2 regions of the Sphingomonas sp. 1185 genome follow, and region 2 is predicted to be linked to the other one. Evidence: riboswitches for the same ligand, from Rfam matches in the RefSeq annotation. Region 2 holds a riboswitch; the other holds the start of a gene.

Region 1 (14,971 bases), on a different contig from region 2:
GCCAGCACCAGCTCGGCATCCGCCCCCCGCTGCCCCAGCGTATCGAGCAATGGCGCAGGCATCGCCCAGCCGTCGAGGTTGAACGACGCCCGCCCGCACGCCGCGCGGTGAAAGGCGGGGTCGATATAGTCGGGGCCGCTCTTGAACGGCTGCACCGCCACCCCCGCATCGCGAAATGCGCGAAGCAGGCCCAGCATCACCGTCGTCTTGCCGGTGCCCGAGGCGGGCGCGGCTATCATCAATCCTGGCGTCATTCGATCGTGTTCCCAGGACGATAGCGACGGTCATAGCCCTCGGCGTATAACCGGCTCTCGGCGAAATCGCTCTGGTCCAGGACACGCCCGACCAGGATCAGCGCGGTCCGCTCGGGGCCGTCGGCAGCCGCCGCCTCGATGGTGGACAGAGTCGCGCGGACGATTCGCTGCTCGGGCCAGCTGGCGCGCCAGACGATCGCGACGGGGCAGTCCGCGCCGTAATGCGGGGTCAGGTCGGCGACGACCCGCGCCAGATTGTGGATCGACAGATGGATGGCCAGCGTCGCGCCGGTTGCGGCGAAGGCGGTCAGCGTCTCCCCCTCGGGCATGGCGCTGGCGCGACCGGGGGTGCGGGTCAGGATCACCGACTGGGCGATGCCGGGCAGGGTCAGCTCGCTCTCCAGCGCCGCCGCCGCCGCCGCGAAGGACGGCACGCCGGGCGTGACCGACACCGGGATGCCCAGTTCGCGCAACCGCCGCACCTGCTCGCCCATCGCCGACCAGACCGACAGGTCGCCCGAATGCAGCCGGGCGACATCCTGGCCTTTGCGATGCGCGTCGGAAATCTCGGCCATGATCTCGTCGAGCGTCATCGGCGCGGTGTTCACGATTTTCGCGCCCGGCGGGCAATGCGCCAGCACCGCCTCGGGCACCAGCGATCCGGCATAGAGGCATACCGGGCAGGCCGCGATCAGGTCGCGCCCCCGCAGGGTCAGCAGATCGGGGGCGCCGGGTCCGGCGCCGATGAAGTGAACGGTCATTGGTCGGGTCCTTGGGCGATGGCGCAGGTCGCCATGCGGTCGGAGGAAATCAGGCGGGGCACGACGATCCGCGCGCCCGGCCCGGCGGCGGCGAGCGCGACCGCCTCGGCCACGCTGCCGACGCCGCGACGGGCGAGGCTGACGGTCGAGCGGGTCGGCGTATCCAGGCCGTCCAGCAGGGCCGCGTCGATCGGATGGACGGACAGGCCCTGCCCTTCGGCAAATTCGGCGATGACGGCCGCGCGGTCGGCGGGCACGGCCAGCGCATCGGGGCGAATCCCCGCCGCCGCCAGCGCGCTGCGGAAGGAATCGGGGGTCGCCCCCGCCCGGCATCCGAACCCGGCGATCACCATGCGACCCGCCACTGGACGATGGGATAGCTGGCCTTCCAGCCGCGCTTCGTCCCCAGCGGCCGCGCCTGGGCCAGTTCGATCCGCAACAGCTCGCCCCCGAAACGGGCATGACACTCGGCCAGCAAAGCCTCCGTCTCCAGCGTCACCGCATGCGCGACCAGGCGGCACCGGGGCAGGCCGCGCAAGGCCTCGACCAGCGGCCGCGACAGGCCGCCGCCGACGAACACCGCATCGGGATGCGGCCGGTCGGCGAGCCGGTCGAGCGCATCCCCCTCGACCAGTTCGAGCCGCTCGACGCCCAGCCGCAGGGCATTGTCGCGGGCGCGGGCCAGCCGGTCGGGATCGCGCTCGAAACCGATGGCGCGGGTCGTCGGGTCGCTCAGCAGCCATTCGATCGCGACCGACCCCGAACCGGCGCCGATATCCCACAATAGCTCACCGGCACGCGGAGCCAGCGCCGACAGTGCAAGCGCGCGGACGGGGCGCTTGGTGATCTGTCCGTCATGCGCGAACCAGTCATCGTCCAGCCCGCTCGCGCAAGGCAGCGCGCGGCCATCTCCCGCAGGCTCGATCGCCACCGCGACCGGGTGCGCGATGTCGGCCCAGTCGAGCGTCGCCGCCGTCGTCCGCCGCACCCGCTCGCGCGGCCCGCCCAGCGCCTCCAGCACGGTCAACACGCTGTCGCCGAAACCCTGATCGACCAGCCAGGCGGCGAGCCCCGGCACCGCCGCCCCATCGCGCATCAGCGCCAGCACCCGCCGCCCTGGTGCCAGATGCGGGCGCAGCGTCTCGATGGGCCGGGCGTGCAGCCCGACGCTCCGGATCGTCTCGACCGACCAGCCCAGCCGCGCGGCCGCCAGCGACAGGGTCGAGGGGGCGGGATGGGCGATCCACTCGCCCGGCTCCAAATGGCGAGTCACGACCGACCCCGCGCCGAACCAGAAGGGATCGCCCGAGGCGAGCATCACCACCCGTTCCCCCCGCCGGTCGAGGAGCATCGGCACCCCGTCCGCGAACGGCACCGGCCACACGATGCGCCGCGCCGCGCCGCGCTCGGGCAGCAGCGACAGGTGACGCGGCGCGCCCATCACGCTATCGGCGGCCTCGATCGCGGCGCGTGCGGGGGCGGTCAGGCCGTCCCAGCCATCCTCGCTGATCCCGACGATCGTCAGCCAGGGTCCGGAGTCAGCCATGCGCCATATCCTTCTGCTCGGCGGCACGACCGAGGCGAGCGCGCTGGCCACCGCGCTGGCGCAGCGTGGCGAGCGGGCGGTGCTGAGCTATGCGGGCCGCACCGAAACGCCGCGCGCGCAGGCGATCCCGACGCGGGTCGGCGGCTTTGGCGGCGTCGAGGGGCTGGCCGATCATATGACCTGCGAGGGCGTGACGCATCTGGTCGATGCCACCCACCCCTTCGCGGCGCGCATCAGCGCCAATGCGATCGCGGCGGCCGAGTTGGCGGGCGTGAAGCTGCTCGCATTGACCCGACCCGCCTGGGAAGCCGGCCCTGGCGACCGCTGGATTCGCGTCGCCGATACGGCGGAGGCCGTGGCTGCGCTGGGCAGCCAGGCGGCACGAATCTTCCTCGCGCTCGGTCGCCAGACCATCGGGGACTTCGCCGATGCTGCGCAGCATTTCTATCTGCTGCGCTTCGTCGATGCCGCCGAGGTCCCCGCCCTGCCGCGCCATCATCTGGTCGTGGATCGCGGCCCCTTCACGCTGGCGGGCGAACGGGCCCTGCTGCGCGAACATGGAATCGAGGTCATCGTCGCCAAGAATGCGGGCGGCGCGGGTGCGCGGGCCAAGCTGGAGGCGGCGCGCGAACTCGGGCTGCCGGTCGTGATGATCGACCGTCCCTTCATCCCCGACCGGCCTCAGGTGGAGAGCGTCGCGGCGGTGCTCGACTGGCTCGATCACGGCGTCGTCCGGGGGGTGTAGAGGATCGGGCGGCCCGAGTGCGGGATCATCCGCGTGCGGCTGGACCCGATGATGACGACGGTGCGCATGTCCGCCATCTCGCCCCGCGCCTGGGGCAAGGGCACGATGCGCAGATGCTCCTCCGGAGTCGAGACGGCGCGCGCGAACAGGACCGGGCGGTCGTCGCCGCACGCATCGCACAGCAGCGCAAAGGCCGCGTCCAGCGCATCGGGCCGCGCCTTGGACCGGGGATTGTAGAGCGCGATGGCGAAATCCGCCTCCGCCGCCAGCCGCAGCCGCCGCTCGATCAGCGCCTGCGGCTTGAGGTTGTCGGACAGGTTGATCGCGCAGAAATCATGGCCCAGCGGCGCGCCTGCGCGCGCGCTCGCCGCCAGCATCGCGGTGATGCCGGGCAGGACGCGGATGTCCAGGTCGTGCCAGCGGGCCGGGTCTTCCTCCACCCGCTCGAAGATCGCAGCCGCCATGGCGAAGACGCCCGGATCGCCCGAAGACACCACGACGACCCGCGCGCCCGCCTCGGCCATTTCCAGCGCATGGAGCGCGCGGTCACGCTCGACCCGATTGTCGCTGGCATGGCGGGTCAGGCCGGGGCGCTCGGGCACGCGCGCGACATAGGGGATATAGCCGACCACATCGGTCGCCTCCGCCAGCGCCGCCGACACCTCGGGCGTGACCATCGCGTCCGCCCCCGGCCCCAGCCCCGCAACGATCAGCCAGCCGCTCATGGCCGCCGCCCCTGCCCATGGATCAGCGCGATCGAGAAATAGGGGGCGGGCGCGTCCTCCACCTCCGCCAGCCGCCGCACGCGCTCGCCCGACTGGGCGGCATGTTCGATCAGCCACGCCTGGTCCGACCGCCCCGCCGCCGCGATGGCGCGGCGCAGCTTGGGCAGATGGCGGCCGATCTTCATCACGACCAGCGCATCGGTCTCGGCGATGCGGCGGGTCAGTTCCGGCTCGGGCAGGGTCGCCATCGCGACGGTCAGCACATCGTCGCCCCAGGTGATCGGCGCGCCGCTGGCGGTCCAGGCGCCCGACATGCCGGTGATGCCCGGCACCACCGCGACGGGGGCATGGGGCCGCAGCCGGCTGTGCAGGTGCATGAACGAGCCGTAGAAGAAGGGATCGCCCTCGCACAGCACCACCACATCCTCACCGCGCTGCACCAGCGACAGGATATGCGCGGTGCAGGTCGCGTAGAAGGCCGACAGGCATTCATTGTAGCGCGGATCGGTGAAGACGATCTCGGTCGTGACCGGATAGTCCATCGGATATTCGACCACATCGTCCCGCAACATGCCCTCGACGATGGTGCGCGCATGGCCGCGCCGCCCGGCCTTGCGGAAATAGGCGACGTGCCGGGCCCCGCGCACCAGCCGGTCGGCGCGGACGCTCATCAGGTCCGCCGCGCCGGGGCCGAGGCCGACGCCGTGGATCGTGCCCGTCGTCATTCGGCGCGGCTCGCCAGCGCGTTGATCGCCGCGACGGTGATCGCGCTGCCCCCCGGGCGGCCCTTCACGATGGCGCAAGGAACGGGCAGCGCCTCCCACAGCGCGTCCTTCGACTCCATCGCGCCGACAAAGCCGACCGGACAGCCGATGATCGCCGCCGGGCGCGGACAGTCCGGGTCTTCCAGCATGGTCAGCAGGTGGAAGAGCGCGGTCGGCGCATTGCCGATCGCCACCAGCGCCCCCGCCAGATGCGGTCGCCACAGCTCCAGCGCGGCGGCGGAGCGGGTCGTGCCCATCTCCTTGGCCAGTGCGGGCACCGACGGATCGCGCAAGGTGCATATCACCGGATTGTCGGCGGGCAGCCGCGCGCGCGTGACGCCTTCGCTGACCATATGCGCGTCGCACAGGATCGCCGCGCCCGCCGCCAGCGCCTGCCGCCCCGCCGTCGCGAAGCCGCGCGAGAAGTGGATCGACGGCGCCAGTTCGACCAGCCCGGCGGCATGGATCATGCGGACCGCGACCGGCTCCTCCTCCGCATCGAAGCGGGCGAGCTCCGCCTCGGCGCGGATGATGGCGAAGGACTGGCGATAGATCGCCGCGCCATCGGTTTCGTAACTATAGGGCATCAACAGGCTCCGAGAAGCGCGACCGCCCGCTCGGGCGACAATCCGGTGTGAAGCGGTGCCGCCCCGGCGCGGGCGTGGCGGGCCAGATCGAAAGCCCCCTCGCGCCCGGTCAGCACCCAGTCCGCCGCCCGTGCCCGCGCGCAGCCCTTCGCGCAACCCGAGACGTGCAGACGCCCCTCGATCAGCGGCGCGAGGCGGGCGGCCAGATCGCGGGTCTCGACGCTCGCCTGCGGACAGGCTGGCGCGCCGACACAGGCGTCGACATGCAGGATCGGCGCATCGTCCAGCACCATGCCGGTGGCCGGTCGGGGAGCGAGGCCCTCCGCGATCAGCAGCCGCCACGGGGTCAGCCGAACGGCACAGCCATGACTGCGGACAAAGGCGGCCAGCGCCGATGCCCCGATCCGGCCAAACGGCAATCCATAAACCGCACCGACCGGATGGCCGCCCGGCCGCATCGGCGGGCCGCCCGTACCCGGCACCGCATCGCCGCTCGCCCAGTCGGGCAGATCGGCCACGTGGCGCGCCATCCGTCCGGCGGCGGCGCCCTCGCTCTCGACGAACCAGTGCGCCAGCCGGATCAGCGAATCGGCGGCGGTCCGGCGCGTAACGCGCATGCCCGCCGCCCGGCCATCGGCGCGCAGCAGCAAGTCCCCATCCGCCCCCCGCTCGATCCGGAAATCGGCGGGCGCTTCCATCAGCATCGGGGTCGGCCCCGCATCGATCGCAAAGCCGATCTTGCTCGGCAGATCGGGCAAGTCGGGCAGCCGCGCGCGCAACTCGGTCGCGATGCCGTGCGAATCGTCGCCCTCGCGCCAGTCGGGATTGATCAGGATCGCGCCCCGCGCCTCGCGCACCGGATCGGGATCGACCAGCCCCAGCGCGCGGAGCGCCTCGACCATCGGGGGCCAGCTCCGCTCGGTCGCGCCGCGCAGTTGCAGGTTCGCGCGGGCGGTCAGGTCGATCTGGCCATTGCCATGGGCGTTCGCGGCCTCGCACAGCCCCTCGACCTGATGCGCCTCCAGCCGGGCGAGCGGCGGGCGGACCCGGACCAACAGGCCGTCGCCCGCCATCATCGGCCGCCACGCATCGGGGCACCAGCCCTTGACCACGAACCCGCTCATGCCGCGCCGTCCAGCATCGCCAGCACCGAGTTGCGCCGCGTCCGCCACAGCCCCGCCGCATGAAGCGCCGCAAACCGCGCCTCCATCGCCGCCAGCGCCTGCGGGTTCGCCTGCGCCATGAAGTCGCGCACCTCGTCACGGGCCAGCGTCGCGTCCCAATACAAGTCGATCAGCGACGCAGGCACCACGTCCGCCAGATGCGCGAAGCTGCCCAGATGGTCGAGCGTCGCCGCGATCTCCGCCGCGCCGCGAAAGCCATGCGCCATCATTCCCGCCACCCAGCGCGGATGGGCGGCGCGGGCATGGACGGTGCGGGCGATCTCCTCGGCCAGCGTCCGCGCCCTGGGGCTGGCCGGATCGCGCGTGTCGAGATGATAGAGCGACGCCGCCCCCTCACCCAGCGCCGCCCGCGCCGCCGCGAAGCCCGCCTGATGCGCGGCATAGTCCGCCGCCAGCAGCAGGTCGCTTTCGGGGAGGTCATGGACATGGACAAAGGCCTGTGCCCCCGCCACCCGCGCGGCGATCCCGGCCGCGTCGCGCCGGTCGCCATCGTCGAGCGCGGTGGTGGAGGCGGCGAGCCAGCTTTGCCCCACCGCGATCCGCGCGGCCTCGTCATAGCCCGCCTCCGGGTCCAGCCCGATGCCATAACGGCCCGGCGCGGGGCCATAGACGCGCGGTGTCGCCTGCCCGACATAGGGGTTCCATTCGGGCTCTTCGTCACGCTGGCCGAGAGCCCGCACCGCCTGCCCGAACAATGCGACCAGATGCGGAAAGGCATCGCGGAACAGCCCCGACACGCGCAACGTCACATCGACGCGCGGCCGGTCGAAGCGCATCAGCGGCATCACCTCGAACCCCGTCACCCGTTCCGAGCGATGGTCCCATAGCGGCTCGACCCCGATCAGATGGAGCGCCATGGCGAATTCCTCGCCCGCGGTACGCATCGTCGCCGATCCCCAGAGATCGACGATCAGGGTGCGCAGGTGATCGCCCTCCTCCTGCATATGCCGCCGGACCAGTTCCTCGGCGAGCTTGACCCCTTGCGCCTGCGCGGCGCGGCTCGGCACCGCGCGCGGATCGATGGCATAGAGGTTGCGGCCCGTCGGCAACACATCGGCGCGGCCCCGGTAGGGCGAACCCGATGGCCCCGCCGCCACCCGTCGTCCGTCCAGCCCCGCCAGCAGCCCGGCCCGCTCGGCCGCGCCCTGTTCGCCGCGCCCGAAGACATGGAGCCCCTCGCCGAACTGGCTGTCCTTCACATCGCAGACAAAGGCGTCGATCCGGGCGAGCGGATCCTCCGCCCCCGCCAGCCCCAGCGTCTCGCCCAGCCCGACGCTGTCCGCCTCCTCCGCGATCAACCCGCGCAGCCGGTCGCGGCGCGCGGGGTCGAGGCCATCGGCATTGGCATATTCGTCGAGCAACGCTTCCAGCCGCCCCAGCCCCGCGCCCGTCTCCGCCTGGACCAGCGCCGGGGGGACATGGCCGAGGGTGACCGCGCCCAGCCGCCGCTTGGCCTGCGCCGCCTCGCCCGGATCGTTGACGATGAAGGGATAGAGGACCGGCCAGTCACGGGCCAGCGCCTCGGGCCAGCAGGCGTCTGACAGCGCGACCGCCTTGCCGGGCAGCCACTCCAACGTGCCATGCGCGCCGACATGGACCAGCGCGTCGATCGCTTGCGCGCGGAGCCAGAGATAGAAGGCGACATAGGCGTGGCGGGGACAGCGCGACAGGTCGTGATAATCCTCGCCCCGTGCGCTCGGTCGGCCGCGTTCGGGCTGGAGCGCGACGATCGCCTTGCCCAGCGCCAGCGCGGGGAAGTGGAAGGCGTCGCCCTCGACCAGCGGATCCTGCTCGACCGCGCCCCAGCTTTCGAACAGATCGGCGCGCAACGCTTCGGGTAATGTGGAAAGTGCGTCGTGATACGCCGCCACCGGCCATGCGATTCGGTTGGCGAGCAACGCGGCGGGCAAATCCGACGGGGCTTCCACATCATAACCGGCCTCGCGCAGATCGCCGAGGATGGCCTCGGTCGAGGCGAAACCGTCCAGCCCGACCGCATGCGCCGCCTGCCAGTCCTTGCCCGGATAGGTGGACAGCAGGATCGCCAGCCGACGCTCCGCCGCCGGGGTCGTGGCCAGCCTCGCCCAGCCCGCAACCTTGTCCGCCACGGCGGCGATCCGCGCGGGCTCGGCGCGGTGGAGACGCAGCGCGATGTCGAAATCGGGGTCGCGCTCGCCGGGTTGCTTGAAGCTGATGACCCCTGCGAACAGCCGTCCGTCGATCTCGGGCAGGACGACGTGCATGGCGAGGTCGGCGGGCGACAGGCCCCGCGCCGAACCCGCCCAACCCTCGCGGTCGCTGGTCGCGAGCGCGATCTGGAACACCGGCACGCCCGCCCCGTCGAGCGGCGTGGTGTCGTCCTCGCCGCGTGCGGAGAAGGCGGTGGCATTGACGATCGCGGCGGGGGTGAGCGCCTTCACCCAGCGCGCGATCCACGGGCCTGCGCCTTCGGCTTTCAGCGAGGGGACGAACAGCGCCACAGGGTCGAAGCCGCGTTCGGTCAGGGCGGCGTGGAGGGCGGCGATGGGTTCCAGATCGGCGGAGGCGAGATAGGCGCGGTAGAAGGTGATGAGGACGCGGGGGCGGGTGACGTTGGTCAGTGCGGTTGCAGGGCAACTCAGACCTTCCGGCGACCAGCCTCCAACGCTTGGCATCTTAAAGCCCCTCTCCCGGCAGGGGGAGGGGTTGGGGAGGGGCAATGCCGCAAGCGACGTCGTTTGTGGATAGGGCCCTCCCCCATCCCCTCCCGCCTGCGGGAGGGGCGTGCCCGGGGCAGTCGTGTCGAGCGAAAGCCACTCTCCCGGCAGGGGGAGGGGTTGGGGAGGGGCAAGGGCCACAGGCGACGCCACCGCCGACAAAGCGCCCAAAACCATCGCCGCCGCCTCCGCCCCTCCGGCATCGCACAGCGCCGTCAGCCGCCGCGCCACCGCCTCACCCACGGTGGACGCCGCCATCAACCGCCGGTCCTCCCGCCCATCCGCCGCCAGCACCGCCAGCGCGATGCCGCGCTCGCGCGCCAGCCGCTCGACTTCGCGCAGGCCATATTCCCAGTACGCCGCCCCGCCAATCAGCCGGATCAGGATCGCCTTCGCATGCGCCAGCGTCTGTTCGACATAGGTGTCGACCGACAGGGGATGGACCAGCGCCGCCAGATTGGCGAGCCGCAGCGACCAGGGAAATCCCCCTGCCCGCCAGCCCGCCGCAAAGGCGCTCAGGTCGCTGTCGGAAAAGGACAGCACCACCACGTCACCGGGGCGTTGCCCCAGATCCTGCGGAACCGCCTGTTCCTCCAGCCCATGGCTCTCGCGAAAGACGAGATGCACGCGCCTAGCCCTTCAGCACGCCCTCGATCGCGGCACGGTCGATCCGGTCATGCTCGGCGATGACGACCAGCCGGGTGCCGCGCGGCTCGCCCGCGCCCCAGGGACGGTCGTAGCTGGTGCGCACCCGGCGGCCGACCGCCTGGACCAGCAGCCGCATCGGCTTGCCCGCGACCGCCGCATAACCCTTTACGCGCAGGATATCCTGCTGCTCGGCGAGCGTGACGATGCGCGCGGCGATCGCCTCGGGGCTCTCCACCTCGCCCAGCATCACCGAGAGGCTGTCGAAATCGTCATGCTCGTGATCGTCCGCGCCGTCATGGTGCGAGGGGCGCGCGGCGATGTCGTCCTCGGCGGCGGCCTCCAGGCCCAGCACGATCTCGGCCGAGACGATGCCGTCGACCGCCTCGACCATGGGCAGCGGGCGCGGGGCCTCGGCGGCGATGATCGCGCGCGCCTTGGCGACGCCCTCCACCCCGGCCAGATCGGCCTTGGTCAGCAGGACAAGGTCGGCGCACGCCAGTTGATCCTCGAACACCTCGGACAACGGGGTTTCATGGTCCAGGCTGGGGTCGGCGGCGCGCTGCGCCTCGACCGCATCGAGATCGGGGGCGAAGCGGCCCGCCGCGACGGCCTCGGCATCGGCCAGCGCCACCACGCCGTCGACGGTGATGCGCGAGCGGATGGCGGGCCAGTCGAACGCCTTGAGCAGCGGCTTGGGCAGCGCGAGCCCCGAGGTCTCGATCAGGATGTGATCGGGACGCGGCTCCATCGCCAGCAGCTTTTCGACCGTCGGGATGAAGTCGTCGGCGACGGTGCAGCAGATGCAGCCATTGGCCAGCTCGACGATATTCTCCGCCGGGCAGTCGGGGATGGCACAGCTTTGCAGGATGTCGCCATCGACGCCCAAAGTGCCGAATTCGTTGACGACGACCGCCAGACGACGACCGCCCGCATGGCGGATCAGGTGGCTGATGAGCGTGGTCTTGCCGGCGCCCAGAAAGCCGGTGACGATGGTGACGGGGACCTTGCTGAGGTCACGCATGCTATTTCTCCGACGCGCCGGACGAGCGAGCGCGGACACGGGACCGATCGCCGGAGCGGTGACGGACGGGCGCTGTCGAATGCGTCCGCCCCGCGTGTCGGCGACCGATGCGGCCCCGGCCGCATGGCTTCGTCGCTCCCCGACGGAGAACCGTGCCCCGACCACCCCCTGGGTCCAGGCAAGAGCGACCATGACGCCGGCAGGTCTCCTGGCTCGCGGGTCAAAGCGAGCGGATGCGCCTTCCCGGATCGCTCCAGTGGCCGTGCCTCCGATGGGGCACCAGCATCGCTCGCTCGCCGCTTACAGTTGCAGGGACAGCCGGGGATTTGCACCCCATTCCCGTTTCAAAGCCCCAAGGGGCACCGGCGCGATCTTCGGAGCGTTTCGGCCCCGATGTGCGGCATTTATCCCGCCGCGCCGGGCTTGGCAATTCGCGCCTCCATCGCGGCGAACCCGCGCCAGCGATAGAGGAGGAAACTCGCCCCCCAGCAGATCACGAACAGCCCGACGATGGCGAAGCCCAGCACGTTGAAATGCTCTGACAGCGCCCCCGCATAGCGGAACGGCCCCGCCGTCCAGCCGAACCGCTCGGCGAGCAACGCGGTCGCCTGGATGCCGCCGATCACCAGCGCGACCAGCGCCGAGACCAGGGTGATCGTCATATTATAGTAGAGCTTGCGAAGCGGATGGACGAACGCCCATTCGTACGCGCCCAGCATCACCAGCCCATCGGCGGTGTCGATCAGCGCCATGCCCACCGCGAATAATATGGGGAAGACCAGGATCGTACCGAGCGATATGCCGTCGGCGGCGTGTGCGCCCGAAAGGCCCAAAATCGCGACCTCGGTCGCGGTGTCGAAACCCAGCCCGAACAGGAAGCCGAGCGGCGCCATGTGCCAGCTGCGGCGGATCAACCGGAACAGCGGACGGAAGAGGCGCGACAACGGCCCCTGCCCCGAAAACATCATCGCAGCATCCGCCTCCGCCATCGGCTCACCGCGCGCGACCCGGCGGAACCGGGTCCAGACATCGCGCAGGATGATGAGGTTCATGATCGCGATGGCGAACAGGAAACTCGCCGAGACGATGGTGGCGATGGTCCCGCCGCTCTGCCCGAACGCCTCGAAGTCGGACAGGGTGCTGGCGGCGAGCGCGACCGTGGTCGCCGCGATCAGGACGATGGCGGAATGGCCGATCGCGAACCACAGCCCGACCGCGATGGGTCGCTGCCCGTCCTGCATCAGCTTGCGGGTGACATTGTCGATGGCGGCGATGTGGTCGGCATCGACCGCATGGCGCAGCCCCAGGCTATAGGCGAGCAAAGCGGTGCCGAGCATCAGGCTGTTGCCCGCGAAGACGCTCAGCGCCCAGCCCCAGACGGCGATATTGACGAAGACCAGCGCGCCCATCAGCAGCGCGACCCGCTTCTTCAGCGGCAACCGGGCGCGCGGCGCTCCGGCATGATGGTAGGACATGGGTGATACCCCCGGCGTCATTGCGACAAGGGCCGAACTCCGCTGTCGCGGTCACCACCCCACCCCACGGACGCACGCCGGGCGGGATGGCCGATTCGTCTCGGCCGATGGGCGTCGCTCGCATGATACAATATATCCAGCCGGTGACCATCCCCTGGATCGCGGCAAGAGCGACTCGCACTGGCAGGTCTCCTGGCTTGCGGGTCGAAGCGCACGCGACACGGCCTTCCCGGATGGCTCCAGTGGCTGTCCCCTGTCGCAGGGACCGGCGTCGCTCGCTCACCGCTTACAGTTGCAGGGACAGCTGGGGATCTTCACCCCATTCCCGTTTCAAGCCCCGAGGGGCACCGGCGCGATTGACCGGCGGTCGGGCTGAAAGCCGTTGCCGGTCGGCACGGGGATAGTCTGCGGCGGGTGGAGGCGCAAACCGCTTTATCGGGCCGGACGCGCGGCTTAATCCGGATCACATGGTGGATGTGAGAAGATGGCGCCGCTGGGCGCCGGCGGCGGCGTGCCTGGTCGCGGCGTGTTCGGGCGGGAATTACCGGCCGGTCAGCGATTATCCGGTGCGGATCGGCAAGCCCTATACGGTGCGCGGCGTCACCTATGTGCCCGCCGAGGACGCGACCTATGACATGCTGGGCTATGCGAGCTGGTATGGCAACGAATCGGGCAAGCGCACCGCGAATGGCGAGCGTTTCCGCCCCGGCTGGGCGACGGCGGCGCACACCACCCTGCCGCTGCCCAGCTATGTCGAGGTGACGGCGCTGGACACGGGGCGGCGGATCATCGTGCGGGTCAATGATCGCGGGCCGTTCGCGGGATCGTCGCGGATCATCGACCTGTCGCGCGGTGCCGCCGAACAGCTCGGCCTGCGCGCGGTCGGCAAGGCGGCAGTACGGGTGCGGCGGGTGGAGCCGGACGAGAAGGACCGCGAACGCCTGCGCCACGGCAAGGCGGCGCGGCCATTGCCGCCGGTATCGGATGCTGTGCGGGCGAATCTGCTGTCGCAGATCGCGGCGGCGGGCATGACGGTGCGGTAAATGTCGTCATCCCGGCGATGAGGGCCGCCAAGGGCCCTCGCCTCCGCCGGGGCGAGGATCGGCATATCGCCCATAACGAAAGAGCGGGCTTTCGCCCGCTCCGCCGTCATCCGCCAATGTTGGAAGAAGATTGGTCGGGGCGACAGGATTCGAACCTGCGACCCCCACACCCCCAGTGTGATGCGCTACCAGGCTGCGCTACGCCCCGACCGAGCGGCGGCCTCTAGGCGGGTTTTCCGAAGGATGCAAGCCTTGATGTGAAGATAGTGCGCACCCCACATCCGGCGCTCCATTGCGCCTGTTCGCCTGCGATGGTAGCGGGCAGGCTATCCGACATGGGGGCTGGTCGATCGTTCGCGGTCGGCGGGTACCCGTGCCCATTCAGCATAGACGGGTCCGAATGTTCATTCCCTTCACCGCCCCAGTCGCCGCGATGGCTGCCGCCACCGGGGCCACCGCATCGAGCGGCGCCGCCTCGTTCCTCAGCCTGGCGCCGCTGCTCCTCGTCTTCGTGGTCTTCTATTTCCTGATGATCCGCCCGCAACAGCGCCGCATGAAGACGCTGCAAGCCTCGATCGAGGGGGTCAAGAAGGGCGATCAGGTCACCACGGCGGGCGGCATCGTCGGCAAGGTGACCCGCGTCGAGGACCAGCTGGTCGAGGTCGAGATCGCCCCGAACGTCCGCGTCCGGGTGGTCAAGGCGACGTTGACCGACGTGGTCAATCCGAACGCCAAGCCCGCGAACGACTGACCCGATGCTGGATTTCCCCCGCTGGAAGGTCGCTTCCATCGTCGCGCTGCTGGCGGCCCTGTGCCTGCTGGCGATCCCGAGCTTTCTGCCCGAGAGCGTCACCAACACCTGGGGTTCGATTCCGCACCCGCGCGTGAACAAGGGCCTCGATCTGGCGGGCGGCAGCTATCTGCTGCTGGAGGCGGACACCGCCGACCTGGCCAATTCGCGGCTGGAGACGATGCGCGACCAGGTGGCGGCGGAGATGCGGCGCGGCAATCCGCGCATCGAGATCGGCGACATCTCGGTCCGCGGCGGACAGCTCAGCTTCATGCTGCGCGATCCGACTCAGGTCGATGCGGCGCGTGAGCGGCTGCTGTCGATCACCGGCGGCGGGGCGGGCATGACCGGCCAGCGCGAATGGGACATCCAGGTCGTCGACACCTCGCGCTTCGTGCTGAAGCCGACCCAGGCGGGCCTGACCCAGGCGGTCGACACCGCGATGAAGACCGCGACCGAGGTCGTGCGTCGCCGCATCGACGCGCTGGGCACCAAGGAGCCCACCATCCTTCAGCAGGGCTCGAACCGCATCGTGGTGCAGGTGCCGGGGCTTCAGGATCCGCAGCAACTCAAGGACCTGATCGGCAAGACCGCCAAGCTGGAGTTCAAGCTGGTCGACACGACCGCCAACCCGGCCGAGGTGGTCAAGGGCAACGCCCCCGCCGGCAGCCAGGTCCTGCCCTATCCGGGTAATCCGCTGGGCGCGCCGGTGATCGCGGTAAAGCGGCCGGT
Region 2 (14,971 bases):
CCCCCACTCTGCGCGCAGTTCGCTGGAAAAAAAGTTCAACGTGCGGTCTTTGATTTGATTCCAAGCCAACATGACAGATGTGTCATTCTGCCGACGCCGCTCACTGGCCAATCTACCGGCAGGCGATTCGAACCATCGTTACGATGGCTGCCGCAATGCCGATTGCGGAAGTGAAGGGGGGGCGCATAGGCCGTATCGACATTAGGATTTCGAAACGGAGGTGAACGCTGATTCACAGTCATCCGTGTTGAGGCGCGGAGCGGGCGGTCGTGATCACGCGGCACGAGTTGAGCGAGGCGCTACGGTTGCGGATTGCATCGCTAGTTCCGGGCAAGGCGGCTGATCCTGGCTGGACGGGTGCGGACAACCTCCTGTCCGTCAACGGCTGTTTGTGGGTGCTGCGCTCAGGCGCACATCAGGCATCGTGAACAAAGCTTGACGGTGTGAATTCGCCCCTGATTCAGGGCTGCCTTCTGGGGGCAGGCTTGGGCGAGCGGATCGGTTTGTCGGATCAGGAATGGTCGCTGACCGGGTCACTGCTATTGGCCGAGCGCGGACGAGGCTGTCGTCCCGCTGGTGACAGCCTGCCTTCTTTGAAGGCATAATGCGGATCACGCGGGCAGGGGAGCAGTGGCGGTATCTGCCGGAGGCATATGGCAAGTGGAACAGCGACTTCCGACGCTATGGTTCTGTAAGCCCCGCCCATTTTTTACATGCTTTGGCTCATTTGCCGTCGCAACGGAAAGCGGCCAAGTCGCGCCAGCAGCAGCACGCCATCCCAAAATACCATCCCAGTGGGAATAGTAGGGCGCTTCCACTGGTTCCGGTATGGCGCCGCCGCTAATCTTTGATACCGGGACCGCGATCTATCTATGATAGGTGGCCGTAATCCGGGCCGTAGCGATCGTATTGGCGCGGATCATGAAGCCAGCCAGCGCATTGCTGGCGCCGAATGGCAGATCGAGCTTGTCGACCCCCAGTGCGTGGACCGTCACGACATAGCGATGCACCTCGCCGGGGGGCGGGCACGCTCCGCCGAACCCGATCGTGCCGTAGTCGTTGCGCAGTTCCGTCGCGCCGTGCAGCGCGTCCGCCTTGCCGCTCACGTTCGCGGGCAGGCGCTGCACCGACGCTGGCAGGTTGACGACAGTCCAGTGCCACCAGCCCGATCCGGTTGGCGCATCAGGATCGTAGACCGTCACGGCGAAGCTCTTGGTCCCCGACGGGGCGTTGCTCCATGCGAGGGCGGGCGACTGGTTGCCGCCTGAGCAGCCGAAGCCCGTAAATACCTGCGCGGGCGCCAGCATCGCACCTTCCGCGATCGACGGGCTGGCCAGGCGGAAGGGTTCAGCGGCCAATGCCGGCGCAGAGAGGGTGGCTAGCGGAAGAAGCAGGGCAAGGCGCATGACTGGTCCGATCATGAGAGTGGATGCCCGCTTGTACTGCGGATCACCGCGCAGGACCGTCGGCAGACGCTCGAAAACTGTCGGGAAACGCTCAGATAGCGCGGTTACGGATAGCGCGGGGCGGATGGCCGAAACGACCCCTGAATGCTTCGGTGAAGTGGGAAGGCGTCAGAAAGCCGCACTCCAGTGCGATCCGCGACACCGGATCGGCGCTGGTCTGCAGCATCAGCAACCCGCGTTCGAGCCGTGCGTTGCGCAGCACCACCGAGAAGCGCAGCCCGGCGTGCCCCAACCACCGGCGGAACGTCGCCTCGCTCATTGCCAGGGCGGTCGCGACTTCAGCGGCGCGCCATGGATGCGCCAGATCGGCATCGATCAGCGCGCGCAGCCGCTGGAGCGGCCCATCGCTGGCATAGGGTAGATGCACGCCCTTGTCGTGCAACCATACCAGCGGTTCGATCGCCCGGTGTCGACGAATGGCAGGGGGCAGGGTGTCGTTGCTAAGGGTGTCGGCCAGATGGTCGAAGACCGCGGCTGCCTCGGGATCGCCTGCAAGCACCTGCGGGACGCCTCCACCCTGCGAGCGAGCCGCCGCATCACCGAACACCAATGCAATAAGTTCAGGCGGATAGAACAATCCCTCCGCGCGGTAGTGCTTGTCCCGCGTCGGCCTGTTTTCCATCGTCACCAGAGCGCCGGCGGGAAAGGCCACGACATCCCCTGGTCTGGCCAGGATCGAGCCGAACGCTGGATGATGGATCTGCTTTTCGCCCGATTGCACCAGGCAGACGAACGCACGCGAGATGAAGACGTCGTCCATCGGCACGGCAGTTGCCTGGCCGATCGTCACGGCCACCACCTCTTCCGCCCCCGCCATCCGCATTCGCAAATTTGCCCCACCAGGTTAGTTCGATTCGGCGTGACCTCGGCTCACCTTCGCTGTCCAGAAGTTTCTCGAAACGCGATCGTCGTAGATAGTCTTGCTCCGTCCGACGTCACTCGATCGAGGCGTCTCAACGATCAGGGTTAGCAAGACGGCACCGATCGGCCGTGTCTGGATCATACCGACGATTCGTTAGGCGATCCCCGGTGGGAGCCAGTTGCGGCATGCGGTGGCGACCGCCGCATCCTGTTGTCCCGAACAGCTTTTCTTTCCGGCGGTCCGCAGCCGCGCCAGCGTCGCGCTACCGTTCTGTTCGGTGCCCCACGCGGCCAGTGCCTTGCCCAGCTTTTCCAGCCGCGTCCGGGTTCGTTGCCGGTATCCTTCGGGTTGGCTGGCCAGTTCGCTAATGACCGCGCCGGACGCCTTTTCGATCGCGGCATGGTCGGTGGGCGTGAGGCGCAGCAGTCCCTCGACGTAGGTCACACCCCACTGCACCCGACTAGCCGGGCCTTCGGACGTTTCGTAGCCACGCCGCAGCCAGTCGATCGCCTGCCGCCGGTCGCCGCGCGCCTCGGCCAGTTCGGCGAGCGCTGGCATGTAGTAATAAGGTGTGCGCGACCGTTTGAGTTCGGCTTCCAGCAACCGTTGCGCCCCGGCCGCATCGCCGGCATCGGCCAGCAAGTGCGCCGCGCCACTGATGACGGCCTGCCGTTCATAGGGACTGGTGACGCTGCGGTCGGCCCATGCAACCCTTTCGCGCACTTTGGCCAGCAACGCGGCGGCCGGTGGGGCGGCGGGCCCGGCGCGATCGCGGTACAGCGCGACCGCCGCGTCGACCGATGCAAGCCGCTCCGACGCGACAAGCCGGGTGTCCACGAACAGGGCGTCCAGTGCCCCGACGATCGCTTCCCCGATCCGCTGCCGATCCGCTCCTCCGCCAGGAACCGCACCATTGACGAGTTTCACCGCGCCATAGGATAGCGAGGCGCGGTTGGCCCGGACCTCTGCGGGATCGGCGAGTACCGTCGTCAGGGCGTGGCGCAGCCGGTTGCTTTCTGCGGGAGACAAAAGCGGGGCGGTATCGGGGCGGACGGTTTGCGCCTGTAAGAGGAACTGGCGTTGCAACCGGGCATCAGGGGCGGCGGCCGCCAACGCGGCCAGCGTCGTCGCCGCAGTGGCAGATCGGCTCGGGTCGTGCCACCCCCCATATCCTGCGAGCAACGCCCAATCGTCGTTCGACAACGATTGCCTCGACCGGACACGCTGCAGCAGCGTATCGACATTGCCGGTGCCGCGATGGACCGCATCCAGTGCCGACGCGACCTGTGCGCTATCGCCGGTGCCCGACAGCCGCGTCACCTCGCTCCGATCGGGACGCAGCAGTATTAGTGTCGGATAGCCGGTCACGCCGAACCGTTCGCCCCATGCCTGCGCTCCGGGCGTATCGCCGTCCAGATAGACGGGGATGACGTCGCGTGTCCTGCTGATGAAGTCTGGGTTGCGGAACAATCCGGCCTTTAACTGATTGCAAGGCGGACACCACACCGCCCCCCAATAGAGCAGCACCGGCTTGTTCTGTTCGCTCGCCTCCGCAAACGCATCTGCAACGTCGCCGTGGCGCCACGCGATCTCGGTGGCGGCGGTGGCTGTCTTCGGTGGTGGAGACGACCGGTCCTCTTCGCCACAACCCGAAAGCACGAGCAGCGCGGCGGCGGTAAGATACGTCCAGTAGCGCGGGGACATGCGGGCCTCCTTGTCATGCCGGGTCATAGCGAAACCTTCAGGTCGATGCTGGCGGTGCGCGGTTGCCCCGGCGACAGCGAATAGCAGCAGGTGCTGGTACCGCTGTTCCAGTAGCGGGTGTCGAACAGGTTCTGAACCTGTCCGCGCAGCGTAAGTTCGCGCCCGCCGAGCTGGAAGCGATAGTCGCCGCCCAACGTCGCCAGCCAGACCCCGGGGGTATAGACGGTCCAGTCGCGGGGCTGGTTGTTGAAGATCGCGGCCTTGCCCTGATAGCGAACCAGCGCCCTGAGGCCGACGCCGGCCAAGAAGGCGGGGTCGTAGGATGCATCGAACACCGCCGTTACCCGCGCGACGCCGTGTAGTTGCCGTCCGACCAGCCAGCGATTGGTGGCCCGTTCATGCGTGCCGTCGACGAAGGTCGTCGATGCGCCGAGGGATACGGTGGGGACGGGCACGACCCGCGCCGACACCTCGATCCCCTGATAGCGTTCGATCCCGTCCTGCACGAGCCGGTTGTCGTCGGTGACGAAGTTCGCCCCGCGGTCGAGCCGGAACAGCGCGACGGCGCCGGAGAACCGGTCCCATTCCCATTTGGCGCCGACTTCATACTGGCGACTGGCCAGCGCGGGCAGGATGTCGCCGACATTGTCGTACAGGTTACTGACGATCGTCCCTTCGGAAAGCGCCTGGATATAGCTGCCGTAGAAGGTCAGCGCCGAACTGGGGCGATAGAGCAGTGCGAAGGTCGGCGTGACGCCGTCGGTGCGATAGTCGCTGGTACGTTGCTGGCTGCGCCACGCCCATGCACGCGAATGATAGTCGGTGTAGCGCGCGCCGGCGATGACCGACACCGTGTCGGCGATGGTGATCGTGTCGCTGACGAATGCCGATTTCTCCTCGTTCCAGCCCAGCGGCCGGATTTCGAGGTCGCGGCGGTCGTCATAGGTCCAGCGGGCGAGGACGGGTCGGAAGATGTTGCTGCCCGCCTGAAAGGTCGCAAGATTTTCGGCATGACGGCCGAGGCTGTCGCGCCAGTCGAGCCCGAGATTGAGCTGGTGCGCGAGGCCGAAGGTAGCGAACTTCCCCTCGACGAACACCGAACCCAGTCGGTTGCGGTACACGTTGCGCCCGTTGAACAGGCGCAGCGAATAATCCCCTGCCTGGTTGAGCAGCATGATGCGTTCATAGGGCAGCCGGTGGTCGTTGCCGACCTGTCCGCCGGTCAGCCGGACATACCAGTCGGGGTTGACCTGCCACGTCAGGCTGGTGATCGCGGAATACAGGCGCCCGTCGGTATAGGTATCGCGCGAGGCGAAGCGCGTCCGCCCGCTGACCGGGGCAGGCACCACCCGGTCGCGGTAGGTCGGCACCGCCGGGCTGGCATTGCCGCCGACCACGAAGCTGGGTTCGGCGCCGTCGATCTGGTTCCGTTGATAAAACGCATCGGTGCGCCAAGCGATATCGGGCGAGAGGTCGACGCGCAGCCCGATCGCCGCGCCCTGACGCAAAATCTCACTGTCCGCATAGGTCCGGCCGAACTCCTGGACCGCGTTCAGCCGGAACCCGACTGGCCCGACCGTGTCGCCGATATCGACATGCTGCCGGAACAGCGCCGCCGACTGCCACCCAACGCTGATATTTGCGAGCAGCGTCTCGGTCGGCTTCTTGGTGACGAAGTTGATGACGCCGCCGGGGGCGGCATAGCCATAGATGAAGCTGCCGGCACCCTTGAGCAACTGCACTTGTTCGAGGAATTCGGGTGGGGTGTCGGCGCCCTGCGAGTCCCGCAGCGGTACGCCGTTGTAGAGTTGGGTCCGTACCGCCGCGCCGCGCACCGTCACCCATTGCGAATGGATGTTGTAGCGGCTGCCGCCGTCGCGGGTCACGCTGGCATCACCGACGAAATAGTCGGCGGTGGTCAGCGCGCGCAGTTTCTCGATATCGTCGCTGTCGACGCTGGTGATCGAGAACGGCGTTTCGAGGTTCGAGCGGGTGCCGAGCGCACCGCCGCTGATTTCCTTCTGCTGCTTGCGGCCGTTAACGACGATATCGCTGTCGGGACTTTCCTTCGCTTCCTCCGTCTCCGCGGCGTCGGCGCGCGGCGGTGTGCCATCGCGCGGTTCGGCAAAGGCGGACGGTGCGGCTAGGAGTGCGGTCGCCGCCAGCAAAAAGGCGCAGTTCTTCATGATTCTCCCCAAGGATAAGATGTGATGTCGGGCACCGTCTGCGGCGCAGATCGCGGACGTGCACCGTGCGGGCGCTTCAGCGCGCCGCGGTGGCCATTTGCGATTCGTACCGGCCGCGTACGATCCGGCCGGCGATCGACTGCGGATCGCGCAACAGGTTGTAGATCGGGCAGGACGCCTCGACTGCGTCGCGCAATCCATCGATCCGCGCGGCCGGTTCGGGCGATGCGATCGCCACAGTATAGGCGATGTCGCGGAACCGGGCCGCCGTCGCCCCGTCGCCGCGCGGCGGCAGGACTGCGCGGGTGCGCACTTCCAGGCCATCCAGCACGATGTTGCGTTTCGCGGCCTCGATCTCGAAGATATGGGTCATGCAGGTCGCGAGCACGCCGACCAGATGCTCTTCGACCGTCGGGGCGAGGCCATTGCCCGCGCGGTCCGCCCGGCTGTCGTGCAGGATATGGTAATTGCCCTTGCCGGTCCGGGTGGTGCGCAGGCCGCTGTGCGGTTCGATACGGGCATGGGCGCGCAGCCCGGTCGGCGGCGCGGCGGTGCCGGCGGCGGCGGCCTGCGCCAGTCGCGCGATCGCCTGGCGCTTTTCGACCAGGAAATCGCGCAGTCCGGGCGGCGCACCGGCATCGGGTTGCGCCGCGCTGACGGTCAATCCGACGGGACCGTGGGCGATCGCCTGCGGATCGCGCACGGCGGCCAGCACCGGCGATGCGCGTTCGACATCCTGCCGCAGCGATTCGAGGTCGGCGTCGCTGGCCGACGACGCGATATAGGCGGTGTAGGCAAGGTTGCGGGGATAGGACACCTTACGCGTGCGGGCGATTTCGGGGGCGTCTGGGTGACTGGTCAGGACGATGTCGATCGCGTCGACGGGCAGCTTGCGCCGTGCTGCCTGGGTCGCGAATTCGTCGGCCAGCGCGCTGGCCAACACCGCCGCGAACGTGTCCCACGATCCCGCGCCCAGATCATAGCCAGCATAGCCGCGGTCGCTATCACTCAGATACTGGAAATCGCCGATCCGCAGGCGTCGTACGCCCGAACCGCTTTCCGCCGTGGCCCGCGTTTCGATGACCTGCTCCGCATCGGGGCTTGCCTGCGCCGCGCGTCGGCGGGCCAGCACCTGCTCTAGCGACGGGGCGGCATCCGGTTCGGACGCGAACGTCGGCGACGGGACGGTTGCCAGCATGGCGACGCCCGCCAGCACGGCGATCGCACCCCGATGCGACCGTCGTTCGTGTCGTACGGCGCGCGGCCGCAATCGGTTCGGCATGAGCCGTTCCCCCTATGATTCTGATCTGGCGCGGCGGCCCTCTCCCCGGACCGATGCATGACCGTCGCGGCCCCGTCTGAGTGCCTCGCGAACCAGGCAAGCTTAGGTCGCCGGCCCGCTTCCCGGAACAAATCATATCTATCAAGTAGGAATAAAAGGGATTGGTGTCACTCGACCGGTTTCGAGCGGATATGGCTCATCCGCTGTGGGGTAGAGTAAGCCTCTTCGTGGAGGGGCTGTTGCACGCTTGCGGTAGAGAGCCGACGCGACTTTGTCCGGCTTCATCGGAGCCGGAGTCATACTTGGCGCGGCGGAATCGATCGGGACACCGGCTGCGGTCAAGTCCGCTGCCACCTATTCGAACAGAAGGATCGGTCAATCGCGCTCGGCATCGGTGATACCGCGTCTAATATTGGTGCGCTCATCACCCCGCTGGCGATCCCGGCGCTCGCGGTCGCATTCGGGTGGCAGGCGGCGTTCCTCGTCTCAGGCGCGCTGGGGTTGGTGTGGGTGGCGGCGTGGTTGACCGTCAAACTGCCACCGCCGCTCCCCGACGGCCAAGGATCGACGCGGATAGGGGCGTTCGCCACCCTCTTGGGCCAAGCGCCTCGGTGCCACGGTGATCGGGAGCGTGGGATCGGACACCGAGGCCGCGATCGCAATCTCGCATGGGCTCGATCCGGTGATCTTCGGGCGTGACGCTGACTTCGCGGCCGAAGTGCCCATCATGCAAAGCGCGTCGCCGCCATAGGGGGTGCCGTAATGGCTGGTCTGGTTCGGGAAGATCATGTCGACCATTCGCAACGGCTGCGCCGCATCTCTCGGAACCGTCTCACCAATCGGGGGCAGAGGGTCTTCGCTTCCGACGGCAACGAGCGTGAACCGACCACGGGTACATAGCCGTCGTAGGCCCGATACCGATGCCTCCGCGATCAGTTCGACCTCGACGTCGAGCGAGTTCCGGCCGCCCCCCACGACATGGCCCGTCACCTCCACCATGTCTCTGATCTTGGCTGGCGCTGCGAAATCAATTTTTTCCGACGGCGCGGTGACGAAGGCAGCACGGCCGTGACGAGACGCTGCCAGGAAGGCGATTTTGTCCATGTGCTCCAAAGCCACCCCACCGAATAATGTACCGTGGTGATTGGCATCGCCGGGAAAGAGCATGTCGATCAGCTGGATGGGGGTGCTGCGGTATTCCTGTGACATCCTGATCCTCAACCATTCGCGAGGGCATCCAGACGCCAGCGGCCAATGGGAGAGGTGTACCTCTTCCCGCAGCAACGCAGCGGCCAGACCGGGCACCCCGCCGGTGGTCGCTATGGCGTCGAAGGCAGGTCTCTTGGCTTGCAGGTCGTCATAAAAACCCCGGCCTTCCCGGCACCCAGGCGCCAGTGACACACGAGGGGATTTCTACTCGCCGCTTACAGTTGCGGGGGCAGCATCGGCATCGAACCGATTTCCCGTCTTAGCCTTCGGCCATCCGGCAAAGGAACCTTGACCGTGCCGGGGTCGCAGAAAACGTCCCTTCAGGTCAAGATCAGGGGGGCCGACAGCGCATGGCGTGACCGACGCCACACGATCACGACGGCGCTTCGAACGGGATCAAGATATAAAGATATCTTTATATGATCGTTGACTCCATCGGGCTGATGGTGTTGAACGGATATGTCGAGGTTCCCCATCCCAGGCGTGGCGATGGGGCTAAGACGGGAAGCCGGTGGTGTCCTTTGGGGCAGAATCCGGCGCTGCCCCCGCAACTGTAAGCGGCGAGTGGCGGCTCCATTTCGTGTCACTGGGTTCTCGCAAGGAGCCTGGGAAGGCCGGAGCCACCGCGTTGACCCGTGAGCCAGGAGACCTGCCTTTCGACGCCATAACGTTCCTCGGACGGGGGTTCCTCCGGTGGATCGCGCTTGATGCGACGGTCCGTGGCTTGCCGCCATCCGGGCCTGTTCACGCCTTGCGCGCTTTCGCCTGACCTCCCGCCCGCAAAGCCTGGGTGAGTCATGACGAATAGCGGGTTCACATTCTCGATCAGCCATATCCCGTTCGACGAGGATTATCGTCCCGCCGACAACACGCGCATCACCACCAACTTCGCCAATCTCGCGCGTGGGGACAGCCGCCAGGAGAATCTGCGCAACACGCTGGTGATGATCGACCACCGCTTCAACGCGCTGATGCACTGGGATAACCCCAGGGGCGATCGATACACGCTGGAGCTGACAATCGTCTCGGCCGCGCTCACGCTCGGGGACGGCGCGGACGACGAAGCGTTTCCGCTGATCGAAATCCTGCACACCACCGTGACCGACCGGATCAGCGGCGAGCGCAGCGATGGCATGATCGGCAACAACTTCTCGTCCTATATTCGCGATTACGACTTCAGCGTCGTCCTGCCCGATCACCTGAAGGCCGGGGGTGGCGGCGCGCCGGAGGGGTTCGGCGATCTGCATGGCAACCTGTTCAAGCATTTCCTTGGATCGAGCGCCTACCGCGACCACTTCCGCAAACCCCCGGTCATCTGCCTCAGCGTATCGAGCAAGGGGGTCTATCACCGGACCGCCAACGTGCATCCGATCCTGGGCGTCGAGTATCGCAACGACAAATTCTCGTCCACCGATCGGTATTTTGCGAAGATGGGCATGAAGGTGCGGTATTTCATGCCGCCACACAGCGTCGCGCCGTTCGCCTTCTACCACATCGGCGATCTGGTCAGCGACTACACCAACCTCGAACTCGCCAGCACCATCGCGACGATGGAGACGTTCCAGAAGATCTATCGCCCGGAAATCTACAACGCGAACTCGGTCGCGGCGGAGCATTATCAGCCGAGCCTGAGGTATCAGGACTATTCGCTGACCCGCATCGTCTACGATCGCGAGGAACGCAGCCGCCTCGCCGTCGAGCAGGGCAAATTCGCCGAAGAGCATTTCATCAAGCCGCATTGGCCCGCGCTTCAGCGCTGGTCCGCGACCTGCGGACTTTGATCCCCACCCACACGACAGGTATTTGCATCATGACGACATTGTTGCCGACGACGACCGCGGGCAGTCTGCCCAAGCCATTCTGGCTGGCCCAGCCTGAGACCCTGTGGTCGCCGTGGAAGCTGGAGGGCGAAGAGTTGGTCGCGGGCAAGCAGGATGCGCTGCGCCTGGCAGTCGACGATCAGCGGCAGGCCGGCATCGACATTCTGGGGGACGGCGAGCAGACCCGCCAACACTTCGTCACGACGTTCATCGAGCATCTGGACGGCGTCGATTTCGAGAAGCGCGAGACGGTGCGCATCCGCAACCGCTATGACGCCAGCGTGCCGACGGTCGTCGGAGCCGTCTCGCGGCCGACGTCGGTGTTCGTCGATGACGCCCGTTTCCTGCGCGCCCAGACCGATCAGCCGATCAAATGGACGCTGCCCGGGCCGATGACGATGATCGACACCCTGTACGACGCCCATTACCGGAGCCGGGAAAAGCTGGCATGGGAGTTCGCCCGCATCCTCAACGAGGAAGCGCGCGAGCTGGAAGCAGCTGGCGTCGACATCATCCAGTTCGACGAACCCGCCTTCAACGTATTCTTCGACGAAGCGAACGACTGGGGCATCGCCACACTGGAGCGCGCGGCCGAAGGGCTGAAGGCCGAGACCGCTGTCCACATCTGCTATGGCTATGGCATCAAGGCCAATACAGATTGGAAGAAGACTCTTGGTTCCGAATGGCGCCAGTATGAGGAGACCTTCCCCAACCTCCAGAGGTCGAAGATCGATATCATCTCGCTCGAATGCCAGAACTCGCACGTGCCGATGGACCTGATCGAACTGATCCGGGGCAAGAAGGTGATGGTTGGTGCGATCGACGTCGCGACGGACACGATCGAGACACCGGAACAGGTCGCCGACACGCTGCGCAAAGCGCTGCGCTTCGTCGATGCCGACAAGCTCTTGCCCGCGACCAATTGCGGGATGGCGCCGCTGGCGCGCAACGTCGCACGGGGCAAGCTGAAGGCGCTGGGTGCTGGCGCGGAAATCGTACGTCGAGAGATACTCGGCTGATCACGGCGGTGTTGGATCGCCAGCGCGGGATGGGTCCCAGGCTGGCGAGAAGCGCCTACCTGTGGCACCTGCAAGATTGCCCATAGCTGCCCTATCGGGCGATCGACATTGGCGGACAATCACCCACCCCTTTGTCCCAAAACACCTATCAAACAGAATATTGAGACACTGGATAAACTGCCATTTCACCATCCCAACAGGAATGCCTCTGCTATGCTGGCCGCCGCTCCAATGAAAAGCACCGGTAGGCCGGATCACCCTCAAAGCGGCTTCCTGGCGACGCCATTCTCGTCAAAATTGTCGTCGTCGAGCCAGGCCTTGAAACGATCACGTTGTGCAGGCCACTCAGGCGCCAGGAGGGAGAACCATGCGGTATCACGACGACGGCCCTTCACGATCCCGTCGCACCGCCATGTCCCTTCATGGGTGAAACCGAAGCGGCTGGCAGCGCGGATAGACGCTACGTTCAGGGCGTTGCAGCGCCAGACGACCCGGTGATAGCCGAGCGCGTAGGCATGGTTCATCATCAGGAATATTGCTTCGGTCGCGGCGCGGGTGCGCTGCAGGGCGGGTGAGAACCAGATGCTGCCGATCTCGATGGCAGCATCGTCCGGCGCGATATCACAGAAGGAGGCCCAGCCCGCAGCCGTTCCGCTGGCTCGCGGGATCACGGCGAAGAAGGGTTGCCGGCCGATCCCGGACAATCCCGCGACATGCGCGGCGAACGCCTCCTCCGTCGCGAACGGCCCATAGCGCAGATAGGTGAAGGAGCGATCCGCCCCTTGCGCGACACGCCAGAGATCGGCCGCGTGCGCCATCCCGAGCGGTTCGAGCGTAACGGTGCTACCGGCATGGATATCGAACCCCGGCAATGGCGGAGCCGGACCGGTGACGACGGCACCGAGCGGCAGGTCGTCGGTCCGATCCGGCCTGGGACCGGCGATCACCGTAGCCGCCCCGATGCGAGCAGGGCGGACAGGCCCGCGGGGAAAGCGATATCCCCGCCCAGTTCGGGGGCGGGTTCGGGTGCGGCGAAGGTGCTGCGGATCGGCAGCACCCCGGCCCAGACCGGGTGCGCCGCCTCGTCGCCGTCGCCGGGCGGCTCGGCCCGTGCCTTCACGCTGGCTTCCTCAATATCGAGGTACAGGACACTGGTTGCCTTCAGTTCCTGCGTGCTCATCGGCCGCAATGTCTCCCAGCGACCGGGGAACAAGCCGTCGGTGAACCGCCGCAGCGCGTCGGCGATCGCGTCGGGTTCCTCGACGACCCGCGCGATGCCGAAGACCATCGCCGAGCGGTAGTTGACCGAATGATTGAAGGCCGACCGCGCCAGCACATAGCCGTCCATATGGCTGACGGTCAGGCAGACGCGCTGCCCCTCGGCCTGACGCAGGAAGCGACTGGCGGCGGAACCGTGCCAATAGATCCGCTCCCCCTCGCGCCAGTGGATGGTCGGCGTGACATAGGGCTCGCCATCGATGACATAGCCGACATGGCAAAGCGGCGCGGCGTCAAGCACCGCATGGACCGTGCCGGCGGCATAGTCCGCGCGGCGATGCCCACGCCGCACCCGGCTGCGTTCGGTGATCGGATAGGCGTCCTTGTCGGATGAATGATCGGTCGGTGTCATGTGGCCCCCTTGCCTGTTGCGGGGCCGCCGTGTCAGGAAAGCGGATTGCTGCATAATACCACTTGCGCAAAGATCGGCAGTCCAGTTGAAAGGGACATGGCCGCCACACATCCTGCCACCTGGATCCTGATCGATCGCCGCGCCGGGTATCTCGAACGACAGATCCATGACGCCATCCGCGACCGGGTTTTGGCGGGGCAGCTCGTGGCAGGCGAGCGCCTGCCCTCCTCGCGTGCGCTGGCGGCGATGCTGGGGGTGGCGCGATCGACGGTCGTGGCGGGCTATGAGCTACTGCGTGCCGAGGGCTTCGTGACCGGGCGGGCGGGGTCGGCGATGCGGGTGGCCGACCTGCCTCCGCCCCCCGACGGCGCACGCCCCGCGCCGCTGCCACGAGTGTCCCCGCCGGAACCCGAACCGGAACGCTTCCTGCCGTTCCGACCAGGCCTGCCCGATCTCGACAGTTTCCCACACGAGATCTGGTCCCGCTGCCTCAGCGCCCGTGCGCGCCATCTGCATATCCATGACCTCGGCTACCGCGATGAGAACGGTCTGCCGGCACTGCGGCAGGCGATCGTCGATCATGTCACGCGGGCGCGGGCCGTGCTGGCCGATCCCGAGCAGGTCATCATCATGCCGTCGACCGCGGCCATCCTGGCGCTGCTCGCGCGGGTGCTGCTGCCAGCTCGCGGCCGGACCGTCTGGCTGGAAGAACCGGGATATCGCACCGCCCACGACATCTTTGCCGCGGCAGGCGCCGCGATGGTGCCGCGTCCCTGCGATGCGGAGGGCATGACTATCGGGCATGACGATCCGGCACCGTCGATCATCTACGTCACGCCGTCACACCAATATCCGACCGGCGTGGCGATGAGCCTGACGCGCCGCATCGCCCTTCTGCACGTCGCCGCTGCGCACGAAGCCGTCATCATCGAGGACGATTACGACAGCGAGTTCCACTATGCGTCGCGCCCGCTGGCCGCCTTGCAGGGGATCGATCGCGCGGATCGCGTGGCCTATGTCGGCACCTTCTCCAAGGTGCTCGCGCCCGGCCTGCGCGTGGCCTATGCCGTCCTGCCGGCGTGGCTGCTTGCAATGGTACGACCTATCCTGCGGCGCGAGGGCGGGTCTGTGCCGATCCATGTCCAAGCGGCGATGGCCGATTTTCTCAACGCCGGACATCTCCGCGCTCACGTCCGGACGATGCAGCGCGTCTATGCCGAACGGATGACGGCGCTTTGCGATGCGTTAGCCGCCGTCGCCGGAGATATGCTCTGCGTCGAGCCGGCCGCGGGCGGGCTGCAACTGCCCGTCTGGTTCCGCGACCAGCGTATCGACGATCGCAAGGTCGCCCATGCGCTTCAGAACCGGGGGATCGGCGCGATGCCGCTTTCGCCCTTCCATGCGGCCATGCCGCGCCACGGCCTGCTCTTCGGAATCGGGGGTGCGACGGATCGGAATGTAGCGCGCCTCTCGAACGTCATTGAACGTAATTGGCCATTTTATGGCATTTCGACGTCTTGAACGCCGATCCGGTTGTTTTCGAAACCGCAGCTATTTCAAGAACGGTCGCGCCGTCTCGCGTGCCGTTCCCAAACGGGAAGGTTGGGAGGGCCTATCAGAGCCGCGGATCAAGGTATGCCAGGATCGGTGGGGTGTGGTTGTCCGGGACCACCGTGGTCCGTCCGCAATGTAGATTCTAGATGTCGCTTTTTGCAATGATATATCGTACCATCTATATTGGAGGCTCGGGGGGAAAGCATCGATGAGAGAATCTGTTACGGTGGTGATTGTTG

Evidence for each region. A riboswitch is a leader RNA that binds a small molecule or an ion and turns the genes downstream of it on or off. The one in region 2 is predicted to bind cobalamin.
Region 1: another riboswitch for cobalamin. It lies ahead of cobW (cobalamin biosynthesis protein CobW); the one in region 2 lies ahead of ABIC44_RS18790 (putative oxygenase MesX).

What each region holds. Positions count from the first base shown of each region.
Region 1 covers NZ_JBEPKL010000026.1:36,830-51,800, reverse strand. The annotation lists gene ABIC44_RS15410 (cobyrinic acid a,c-diamide synthase CobB) at 1-254, opposite strand, end outside; gene cobM (precorrin-4 C(11)-methyltransferase) at 251-1,015, opposite strand; gene ABIC44_RS15400 (cobalamin biosynthesis protein) at 1,012-1,368, opposite strand; gene cbiE (precorrin-6y C5,15-methyltransferase (decarboxylating) subunit CbiE) at 1,362-2,561, opposite strand; gene ABIC44_RS15390 (cobalt-precorrin-6A reductase) at 2,560-3,306, shown strand; gene cobJ (precorrin-3B C(17)-methyltransferase) at 3,282-4,031, opposite strand; gene cobI (precorrin-2 C(20)-methyltransferase) at 4,028-4,756, opposite strand; gene ABIC44_RS15375 (precorrin-8X methylmutase) at 4,753-5,382, opposite strand; gene ABIC44_RS15370 (ferredoxin-like domain-containing protein) at 5,382-6,506, opposite strand; gene cobN (cobaltochelatase subunit CobN) at 6,503-9,889, opposite strand; gene cobW (cobalamin biosynthesis protein CobW) at 9,894-10,931, opposite strand; cobalamin riboswitch at 11,113-11,313, opposite strand; gene ABIC44_RS15355 (HoxN/HupN/NixA family nickel/cobalt transporter) at 11,336-12,406, opposite strand; cobalamin riboswitch at 12,572-12,773, opposite strand; gene ABIC44_RS15350 (septal ring lytic transglycosylase RlpA family protein) at 12,883-13,449, shown strand; tRNA gene ABIC44_RS15345 (tRNA-Pro) at 13,581-13,657, opposite strand; gene yajC (preprotein translocase subunit YajC) at 13,850-14,200, shown strand; gene secD (protein translocase subunit SecD) at 14,205-14,971, shown strand, end outside.
Region 2 covers NZ_JBEPKL010000044.1:6,621-21,591, forward strand. The annotation lists gene ABIC44_RS18755 (YbhB/YbcL family Raf kinase inhibitor-like protein) at 867-1,406, opposite strand; gene ABIC44_RS18760 (helix-turn-helix domain-containing protein) at 1,498-2,256, opposite strand; gene ABIC44_RS18765 (thioredoxin family protein) at 2,482-4,032, opposite strand; gene ABIC44_RS18770 (TonB-dependent siderophore receptor) at 4,056-6,218, opposite strand; gene ABIC44_RS18775 (OsmC family protein) at 6,295-7,500, opposite strand; partial or broken gene ABIC44_RS18780 (hypothetical protein) at 7,891-8,004, shown strand; gene ABIC44_RS18785 (acyl-CoA thioesterase) at 7,987-8,709, opposite strand; cobalamin riboswitch at 8,816-9,015, opposite strand; cobalamin riboswitch at 9,158-9,380, shown strand; gene ABIC44_RS18790 (putative oxygenase MesX) at 9,507-10,490, shown strand; gene ABIC44_RS18795 (methionine synthase) at 10,487-11,548, shown strand; gene ABIC44_RS18800 (GNAT family N-acetyltransferase) at 11,809-12,495, opposite strand; gene ABIC44_RS18805 (pyridoxamine 5'-phosphate oxidase family protein) at 12,492-13,178, opposite strand; gene pdxR (MocR-like pyridoxine biosynthesis transcription factor PdxR) at 13,275-14,699, shown strand; partial or broken gene ABIC44_RS18815 (TonB-dependent receptor) at 14,959-14,971, shown strand, end outside.